One region of the Verrucosispora sp. ts21 genome, then DNA from elsewhere that is predicted to be linked to it. Evidence: riboswitches for the same ligand, from Rfam matches in the RefSeq annotation. Region 1 holds a riboswitch; each other region holds the start of a gene.
What was found. A riboswitch is a leader RNA that binds a small molecule or an ion and turns the genes downstream of it on or off. The one in region 1 is predicted to bind cyclic di-AMP.
Positions count from the first base shown of each region.

Region 2: it holds a riboswitch for cyclic di-AMP, as region 1 does, so the genes downstream of both, C1A38_RS05620 (coiled-coil domain-containing protein) here and C1A38_RS10780 (C40 family peptidase) in region 1, are expected to answer to the same signal.
Region 3: it holds a riboswitch for cyclic di-AMP, as region 1 does, so the genes downstream of both, C1A38_RS07095 (C39 family peptidase) here and C1A38_RS10780 (C40 family peptidase) in region 1, are expected to answer to the same signal.

Region 1 is NZ_PNOZ01000019.1:35,114-38,383, reverse strand. Features, by position in the region: gene dcd (dCTP deaminase) at 1-175, shown strand, start outside; gene C1A38_RS10780 (C40 family peptidase) at 234-1,274, opposite strand; cyclic di-AMP (ydaO/yuaA leader) riboswitch at 1,287-1,420, opposite strand; gene C1A38_RS10775 (C40 family peptidase) at 1,594-2,607, opposite strand; gene C1A38_RS10770 ((Fe-S)-binding protein) at 2,862-3,270, opposite strand, start outside.
Region 2 is NZ_PNOZ01000009.1:2,343-5,612, forward strand. Features, by position in the region: gene C1A38_RS05615 (carbonic anhydrase) at 1-411, shown strand, start outside; gene C1A38_RS05620 (coiled-coil domain-containing protein) at 537-1,550, opposite strand; cyclic di-AMP (ydaO/yuaA leader) riboswitch at 1,555-1,685, opposite strand; gene C1A38_RS05625 (YibE/F family protein) at 1,852-3,213, opposite strand.
Region 3 is NZ_PNOZ01000011.1:89,873-93,142, reverse strand. Features, by position in the region: gene C1A38_RS07105 (hypothetical protein) at 70-438, shown strand; gene C1A38_RS07100 (hypothetical protein) at 605-1,363, shown strand; cyclic di-AMP (ydaO/yuaA leader) riboswitch at 1,681-1,823, shown strand; gene C1A38_RS07095 (C39 family peptidase) at 1,950-2,846, shown strand; gene C1A38_RS07090 (alpha/beta fold hydrolase) at 2,952-3,270, shown strand, end outside.

The sequences.
Region 1 (3,270 bases):
CCTGCCGATCACCCTCTGGCCCGGCATGAAGATCGGTCAGCTCTGCATCTTCCGGCTCTCCTCGCCCGCCGAGCACCCGTACGGCTCGGCTGTCTACGGCTCCCGCTACCAGGGTCAGCGCGGGCCGACGCCGAGCCGGGCCTGGCAGAACTGGCGCACCTGGCCAACCCGCTGACCACACCAACACCAGACCCACGCCTCCGGCAGGACCACGCCAACGCCGGGACCACCCCTCAGCCGGGTCGGCCGAAGCTGTGGATGGGGCTGGTGTCCATCCGTTTCATCTTCACCGGCTGACCGGCGCGGGAGGCGTGCACCACCCAGCCGTCGCCCACGTACATGCCGACGTGGTGCAGATCCCGGTAGTAGAAGACCAGGTCACCCGGGCGTAGCGCGCTGCGGCTGACCGACGCGGTGACCTGACGCTGCCGGGCCGCGTTGTGCGGTAGCGCCACCCCGGCCCGCGCCCAGGCGGCAAGCATCAGACCCGAGCAGTCGTACGCGTTCGGTCCCTCGGCCCCCCACACGTACGGCTTGCCGATCTGGGCGCAGGCGAACTTCACCGCCACCCCCGCCGGCCCGCCCGGATAGCCGGCCGGGCAGGGCGCCGGGCGCAGCGGGCCACCGCCTCCGTTGCCGTACGCCCGCAGCCGGAGCCGCTGCAACCGGTCGATCTCGGCGTCGATCTGGCGTCGCTTCTGCCCGAGCTCGGCCTCCGTACGGGTCAACTGGTCGATGGTGCGTTCCAGCCCGGCCTTGGCGGTGGTGAGTTCGTCGCGCAGTTCGCTGGCCTCGCGTACGTCCTGTTGCTGGAAGTGGGCGTAGCGGTCGAGCAGGCCGATCTGCTCCACGACCTCGCCCGGCGACCTGCTGCCCAGCAGGACGTTGACGGCACCGACCGTGCCGCCCTTGTACGCCCGCGCCGCCAGCGCGCCGACCCGGGTCATCGCCGCGTCGACCTGCTGCTCAAGCGGTGCGATCCGAGCGGCCAGGGCGTCGGCCTCCCGGCGTTTGCCGGCGAGATCCTGCCGGGTGGCGTTGTGGCGTTCGACGAGTGGTTCGAGCCGGTTCCAGTCCGCGTCGATCTGGCGCTCGATGGCGTCGACCGTCGGCTCGGCGTGGGCCGCCGTCGCGCCGCCGGTCAGCATGACGGCGGTCGCGGACAGAGCGGCGAGTGCGGTGGTGCAGCGGTACCAGCGGGATCGCGGCGCAGCCGTCGTCGGGCCGGACGGTGCCGGCCGTGCTGACAGTGGCCGCGGGGCATGGTGTGCCACCGGGCTCCGTACTCCTTCTTCCCGTACCGCCTACCGGGTTAGCTGACGGGTTCGGGCGGGAAGGGAGCGCCCTACCGCGATGATCGCGGATTCACCCCGGGAACCTGGGTCCCCGGCTCGCGCAAGCGACTCGGCGGTGTCGGACCGTCACCGCCCCTGGTGGACGGAACTGCCATCGGGCCGACGATTGCCCAGCGTAGGGACGATCCCCGTCGATACGCAACACATCCACGCCATCACTCACGGTGCACAAATCCGACAACGGACAGGGCCCTCGGTCGCTTGACCGAGGGCCCTGGTGATGTTCCTGTGTGCTCGCTCAGCCGGGTCGACGGAAGCCGGCGACCGGCATCGTGGTGATCGGTGAGACGTTCACCGGTTTACCTGCTCTGGGTGCGTGCACCATCAAATTGTTGCCCAGATAGAGGCCGACGTGACTCAGGTCACTGCGGAAGAAGACCAGATCGCCGGGGCGGGCCTCAGACCTGGAAATCGCCTTGCCCTCGTTCCACTGCGCGCCGGTGAAGTGCGTCAGGTAGATGCCGGCGGCCTTGTACGCGTACTGGGTCAGGCCGGAGCAGTCGAACGAGTTCGGGCCGGTGGCACCCCAGACGTACGGCTTGCCGACCTGGGCACACGCGACCTTGATGGCGGTCCGGGCCGCCGCGCTGACCACCCCGTTGATGGTCGGGCAGTTGGTGGTCTTCACCGTGGTCACCGGCAGCGACCGCTCAAGTTGCTTGATCTTGGCGTCGATCTGCTTCTTCTTCGCCGCCAGCTGCTTTTCCTTCGCCTCCTGGTCGGCGATCAGCGCGTCGAGCTTGGCCTTCTGGGTGTCGTACTTCTTGCGGACCTTCATCACGCTCTCGAGCTGCTGGCGCTCGTACGCCGCCAGCCGCTCCAGCATGGTCATCTGCTCGCCCAGCAGGTCCGGCTTCGCGTTCAGCAGCATCGCGCCGATTTCCTGGGACGGCCCGTTCACGTAGTACCGCGAGGCCAGGTCCGCCACCCGGTTCATGGCCAGCTCGGCCTCCAGGGCCAGCGGCTGGATCTTCTTCTGCAGGTCGGCCGACTTCTTCCGGTTGACCTTCAGCTGCGACCGCACCTTGTTGTACTGCTCGATGGTGGGCTCAAGCTGCTGCCACTGCTTGTCGATCTGGCGCTCGATCTCCTCCACCGAGGGCTCGGCGTGCGCGGGGGCGGAGAGCAGGCCAGCGCCGACTGCGGCGGCGGCCACCAGGACGAGCAGACGGTGAGCGGCTCTCCGCAGGCCACCTGGACGGCTCGACCGTCCGGGCACGTGACGATGGAGGGGCATGGTTGCCACCGGCAGCGACTCCTTTGCAACCGACCGCCGGGTGTCCCGCGGGCGGTAGAGGGGCGGAACAGACGACCTACAGCGGTCGGTGCCCAACATTAGGGAAGGCGACGGTCGGAATCAAGGCGACCAACGACCGATTCACGTTTGCGCAACCGGCTGCGCACAAAGGGTGTCGATCATTTCGTTATAGTCACACCAGTAAATGTGAATACGGGGTACGACGGACCACGCGAGCCCGCCGTACCCCGTAGGTGTTCAAGCCTTGCTCAGCTGCCGACCGGCTCGCCCTCCTCGGCGCCCCGGGCCTGCTCGGGCCGGACCGACCGCAGTAGGACGCTCGCCACATCGACGACCTCGACCTGCTCGCCGGCGCCCTTGCCGTTCACTCCGTCGGTGAGCATCGTCGAGCAGAACGGACAGCCGACGGCGATGGTCTTGGCCCCGGTGGACATGGCCTCCTCGACCCGGTCCACATTGATCCGCTTGCCGATCCGCTCCTCCATCCACATCCGCGCGCCACCGGCGCCGCAGCAGAAGGAGCGCTCGCTGTTGCGCGGCATCTCGGTGATCTCGCCGGCCCCCAACGCACTGCCCAGCACCTCACGCGGCGGCGTGAAGACCCGGTTGTGCCGCCCGAGGTAGCACGGGTCGTGGTACGTGACACCGCCGTCGACC
Region 2 (3,270 bases), on a different contig from region 1:
CACACCGTCGGCCCGGAGGTGCTGGGCAGCGTTGAGTACGCGGTGTCGGTGCTGCGTACGCCGCTGGTGGTGGTGCTCGGGCACGACTCCTGCGGTGCCGTGCAGGCGGCCCGCGCGGCACTGGCCACCGGCGCTGCCCCCGCGGGTCACCTGGGTGCGGTGGTGGACGCCGTGGTGCCCAGCCTGCGCCAGGCCCAGGCCGCCGGGGTGGACGACCTGAACTCGATCGTCGACATTCACATCGCGCAGACCGTGACGGCGATGCTGGGTTCGTCCGCGATGCTTGCCGCCGAGGTCTCCGCCGGGCGTTGCGCGGTGGTCGGCATGTCCTACCGGCTGGCCGCCGGCGAGGTCCGTGCGGTGGCTGCGGAACCGGCGGAGCTGGTCGCCGAGCTCGCGTCCGCCGCCTGACGGCGAGTGCCGGCCCGACAGAGGCACCTGACGGCACCCGCCGGGCCGCCGAGGGCATCAGCCGACGGACCGAGGGCCGCCCCACCGGACGGCGGGACGGCCCTCGAAGTGCTGCCGGATGTGCGTTAGTACATCGAGACGTGCACGTGGTCTGTGTGGTTCGACGGGCCGCTGTAGGAACTCCAGCCGGTCGCCGGGAACCAGATCTGCCGGTTCCAGATCACGTAGTAGACACCCAACCGGTCGGCGTTACGGACCAGGAACGCGGCCAGGTTGTTGCCGTAGATCCGGGTGTCGTCGTTGTACCAGGGCCGGAAACCGCTGTTCTGCAACGACCAGTCACATGCTCGGCCCTTGGGGTGCTCCCACTTGTCACCCGGCCGGTAGCAGCCGACGAACCTGTTGAAGCCGGCGCGCTTGACCTCCTTGTACATGTGCAGGGTGCGCGCCGTGATGCAGCCGGAGGTGGTCGGGTCGTTCTGGTTGCAAGACTCGGCCTTCCAGCCGCCGTCGGCTGACCGGTTCGGGCCGGGCCGGGCGACCGGAGAGGTGGCGGCCACCAGGCCACCGGTGAGACCGACGCCACCGACCAGGCGGAGTGACTTCTCCGCGTCGCTCTTCTTGCGGGCCATGTCGTTTGTCAGCTTCTGCTGCTCGCGTACCTCGGCGTCGAGCGCCAGCTTGGCCGTCTCGGCGCGGCGCTTGACCGCGTTGACCTCACCCAGCTTCTTGCTGTTGACCAGGTTCAACTCGTCGAGCGCGGCGGCGCGGTGGATGAACGAGTCGGGGGCGTTGCTCTGCAGCAGCATGGCGATCGCGCCCACCCGACCGGTCCGGTACGACTGGGTGGCGATCTCGGCGACCTGTGGGGCGAGGGCGTCCAGGTCAGCCTCGGCGCGGCGGACCTCGACAGCGAGCTTGAGCTGCTTCTTCTTGGACTTTTCCAGCTTCGACTTGGCCTTGGTGTAGTCCCGGTTCGTCGCCTCGATCAGCTCGTTGAGCATCGGCGGGTCGTCGTCATGACCGGCTGGTTTGGGGGGCTTCGGCGCAGCCGTCGCCGGCAGCGGGCCGGCGAAGACGGCGAACGCGGCGAACACGGCCACCACGGGCGTCAACCAGCGGCGTAGGGGTGCCGTCACTGTCTTCCCTTCCATCGACCGCCGACCGGGTTAGCTGACGGGTTCGGGACGGAAGTGGCCCCTACCGCTGGTGCGGATTCACCCCACGTACCTGGGTTCCCGGCTCGCCTGGTGGCGATTGGGCGGTGGCACCGCAGGCGCCGGTGCGCGCCTTCGGCGGTGACCGGCAGTGAGGTTACCCGACGGTCGGTCTGGTCCTCTACGTGCCGAACCCGGCAAGATGTGTCATTTCGTAATCGCACTGGGTGACGAGTGACACGCTTGTCGATCCTTTCGGTCGGCGTGCTCACGTTGAGGAGTGTCACCATGGGGTGTCGGTGCTCCTGTCCGGTTCGGGCCACTCCGAACGGGTGGCGGGGGGCGTGTGACGGGTACGCGGTGTGCTGAGGGCCTGGAGTGTCTCGGCCCGGTCCGTCGCCGGTCGCGGCAGGGCGACGGCCACGTCGTCGGGTGCTCCGGGCGCGGCGTTCGCCCCGGCACGGCGTCGTCCGGCGGTGGTCACCACCGTGGCCAGGGCGGTGGTCAGCGGTACGGCGGCGATCAGCCCGAGCGTGGCCACCACGCTGCGGACGATCTCCTGAGCGAGGAACTCGCTTGTCACGATCTGACCCAGCGCGCGGGAGTCGGCGGTGAGCAGGAGCAGCAGCGGCAGCGACGCGCCGGCGTACGCCAGCACGATGGTGTTCACCACCGAGGCGATGTGCGCCCGGCCCACCCGGGTCGCCGAGCGGTACAACTCGCGGCGGGACATGTTCGGGTTGGCGTGGGCCAACTCGGTGACCGCCGCGGCCTGGGTGACCGTGACGTCGTCCAGGACGCCCAGTGACCCGATGATGATGCCGGCCAGCAACAGGCCGTGCAGGTCGACGTCGCCCCGGAACATCGACAGGGTGGTGGCGTCCTCGCTGCCGAAGCCGGTCAGGTGGGTCGCGTTGGTGGCGGCCAGGCCGAGCAACCCGGTGAGCACGAGCGCGCCGAGGGTGCCGAGTACGGCCACCGAGGTCTGCGCCGACACCCCGTGCGTCAGGTACAGCACCACGAACATGATCAACGCGGCGCCGACGATGGCGACCACCAGCGGCGGCTGGCCGGCGCTGATGCCGGGCAGCACGAAGGTGAGCAGGATGGCGAAGCTGGCCGCCAGGCCGGCCAGGGCGGCCAGCCCACGCAGTCGTCCGAAGGCGACGATGGCGGCGGCGAAGAGCACTCCCAGCCAGATCAGTGGCGTACCGCGCTGGTGCTCGGCGATGTTGTAGGTGCTGATCGCCGGGTCCTCCGGGTCGATCAACGAGACCAGGATGACGTCGTCGTCGACGCTTACCGAGGGTGCGCCCGGCCCGGCCGGGATGGGGGTGTCGACGTGCTGGCCGGCGTCCGGGCCGTCCTGCACCCGTACCGTGACTGTGCCGCACGGGCCACCGGCCGTCGTCGGGGTGCCCTCCGGCACCGCGGGGTTGGGCGGGCAGGGTTCGGTCACCACCCGGGTGACCGTGCCGTGGTACCGGGGCAGGTCGTCGCCGGCCTCCGGGCGGGGGGCGTCGCGGGGCCAGAGCACCAGCGCGGCGACAAGCGTGGCGAGGAAGAGGGGGACCACCGTCACGATGAGGATCCGCCGCACCCCGGGTGGGGTGGGCGGAGCGGCACGGCTGTGATCGGCGCCCATTCGATAGTCTCCCAACGATTTCTTCAGCGGAGTACGTGTCGGCGGGCGAGTCGGTTC
Region 3 (3,270 bases), on a different contig from region 1:
TGGCGGTAGCGTGGCAGCGTGTTCCCGGTCGTCCCCACTCGTCCTCCTCTGTGGTGGTTGGCGCGTCGGGTGACACGGCTGCTGACCGGGTTCGCCGTCGCCGCCGCGTTCGCCGTCGGCGCCTGGACGATGCCCGCACACCCCGGCCACCCCGGTGATCTCGGACCGGCGGCGGGCCCTGCCGGGCAGCCCAGCATGGTCAGCTTCGCCCCGTCGACCGGGACGTCGGCATCCGACCGGTGCGCCGCGATTCCGCCGACAGTCGATGGACTGACCAGCGGCAGCGACGACCGCCCCGCCGCTGGCGCCGCGACGACACCGGTGTCCCCGGCGCGGCCCGACCAGGGCGCCGACCCGACTGGCGTGGCTGTCGACGATCAGCCGCCTGCGGTGGACACCTCGGGTCTGCGGTGCGTCCGCGCCCCGCCCGGCGCCTGACTCCCGCCCGTACCGTCGGCTGACCCGGACGTCCCTCGCACGGCTGTCCCGGTGTGCCTTCCGCCTCCCGCGCTCCACCACCTTGACGATCCGGGATCCGTCGCTACGCGGCGACCCGCCACCGGCGGCACCCCAGGCCGCCACATCGCTCCCGCGAGGTATCGACATGGAGAAGACCGTTCTCTACCAGTTCCTGATCGACGCGCCTCGGGCCGCCGCCATCTGGTCGGTGTTGCTGGTGCTCGCGCTGGGCGTACTCACCGCGCTTGTCGCCCGGCCCGAGCCGGGCCCGCCGACCGACCGGACCCCGGACCTCCCGGACCTCCCGGACCACGACGATGTCGCGGACCAGCGTCGCTACGCCGGTGAGGTCGCCGTCGCCGCGGCGGGCGCCACGCAGAACGCCGGACGTCGCCGCGACGCATGGCAACGCGCGCAGACGGAACTCGACCGTGCCTGGGCCGCGTACGACGAGGCGGAGACCGCCGCCCGACGGCTCGCCGCCGCCACCGCCTGGCCCAGCCCCGGTACGCCCCGGACCCCCGCCGAGTACGCGGCTCGGGAGCGCTGGCTGCACCACGCCGCGATGACCGCATACTGGCGCGGCGACCTGACGGGGCGGCAGCTCGCCGACGCGCTGGCCCACCGGGCCGGCTGGGATCCCCGACGGCATCCCGCGGAGCAGGAGGTCTTCCTGGCCCGGGTGGTGCGTGACGGCCGCCTGGCGGCCTATCAGGCGGCCGCGCAGCGGGAACGCGACGCCTGGCGGGCCGCGGAACTGGCCGCCGACGCCGCCCGCGCCCTCTCCACCGAGGCGTACGCCGCAGCTCAGCGGCTGCGGCCGAACCCGCTGCCGGTGCCTCGTCGGGTGGTCGCCGGTCGGCCCGCAACAGCCCTGCGCTGGCGGCCGGCACGGGTGGGATGAGCGTCGCCTCCCCGTCCGTTCAGCGGCAGGTGGCCGAAATTCGGTGACCCCGGTCACAGCAATTGCCGAATCGGTCAACGTGGGTCAGACGTCGAAGACGGGCCACAATGTGCGGGAACATTGTCAACGTCCGGTCCGGTTACCGCCCCGACAGGAATGTCCGCGAGCGCTGTCCCATTGAGCGACGACAGTTCCGCGATACCCGAAAAAAATCGCACCGGACCAGGTTTAGGCAGGTCAGGGCAGGCTTGGCAGGAGCGATACCGGACAGTAGTGTCGGCCTGTCCGGTGCGGTAAATGATCGCAAGTGGCGACGCCGCGCCGACCCGCTCAATCGTGATCACACGAACCGGGGAACCACTGCACCACTTGGGGTGAATCCGCGAGCCACGGCTCGCGGTAGGGCGATCTTCCCGCCCGAATCCGTCAGCTAACCCGGTCGGCGGTGTCGGAAGGAGTTCCTGTACTCGTGCAGCACAATTCAACACCCCCGATATTCCCCCGCCTCCACGGCACCGTGGTGCCTGCGCTCGCCGGTCCGCTCTCCGCAGCCTGAGCCAGGCCCCACCCGTCCACCCCTCAGCCCGTGGAGGCTCTCGTGAAGCACACCCTCAAGCGTCAGCTCCGTAAGCTGGCCACCGAACGCCCCTATCAGCTCTTCGCCACGTCGGCGGTGGCCCTCGTGCTGGCCACCGGTGCCGGTGCCCTGGTCGCCCGGAGCGACGACAACCTGGTCGACGCGCCCACCGCCACCGCCGTGGCCGAGCTGCGCGACGACAGTGCGGCCTCGCGTTCCCTCGCGCGGGTCGCCACCGCCCCCAGCAGCGACGCGCCCAGCAGTGCCGACCCGAGCAGCACCCCGCGCAGCGCCGTCCCCAGCAGTGCCGCGCCGAGCAGCGCCGCCGCCTCGCCGTCGGCGCGGGCCACCACGGCCGACCCGGACGTGGCCAGTAAGAAGGCCGCCCCGAAGCCGCCGGCGGAGAAGGTGCTGTCGTACGACTACCAGGCCCAGATCAACGGTTACTACTGCGGCCCGGCAGCGGTGCGCAACGCGCTCAGCGCCGCCGGCATCGAGCGCGGCCAGGAGACCCTCGCCGCCCAGATGGGCACCACCTTCGCCGGCACCAACTCGGCGTACGACACCACGCGGGCGCTCAACGCCGCGGTCAAGGGTGAGCCGTACAAGACCACGATGATCCCCGGTGGCGCGGCGACCCCGGCCCAGATGGACCAGCTTCAGGCCGATGTCGTGGCGGCCATCTCCGACGGGCGCGGCGTCGTGGTGAACGTCGCCGGCAGCGTCGTGGACACCGCCGGTGGCTGGCACTCCTTCCCCGGCGGCCACTACGTCGCCGTGGTCGGCTACGAGGACGAGGGCCGGATGGTGAAGATCGCCGACTCGGCCGACGCGTCGTACTACTCGTACTGGTTGAGCACGATCGACCTGGCCAACTGGGCTGCCACCCGGGGCTATTCGTCCTGACTCATGCTGTTCGTGCCGGGCGTCGATCCTTCGGGGTCGGCGCCCGGTGTCGTATCCCGGTCGCGGCTCTCGCCGACCGGACCGGGCGGTGGCAAACTGCCCGACATGATCACGGAGTCGGGTGAGCGGGGCGGCGCGCCGGTGTTGCTGCTGTTGCACGGGATGGGCGCCACCGGCGACGTGTGGCTGCCCTGCGCGCCGCTGCTGCACCAGCGGTGGCCGGGACGGTGGATGGCCCCCGATCTGGCCGGCCACGGCGCGTCGACCCCGCTGCCGGCGTACTCGTTCGCCGCACTCGCCGATCAGGTCGCCGCGAGCCTGCACCCCGGCGACCGGGTGATCGTGCTGGGCCACTCGCTCGGCGGGGTGGTCGGTCTGGCGCTCGCCGCCGTGAGCCGAGCGGTCACCGTCGACGCGGTGGTCG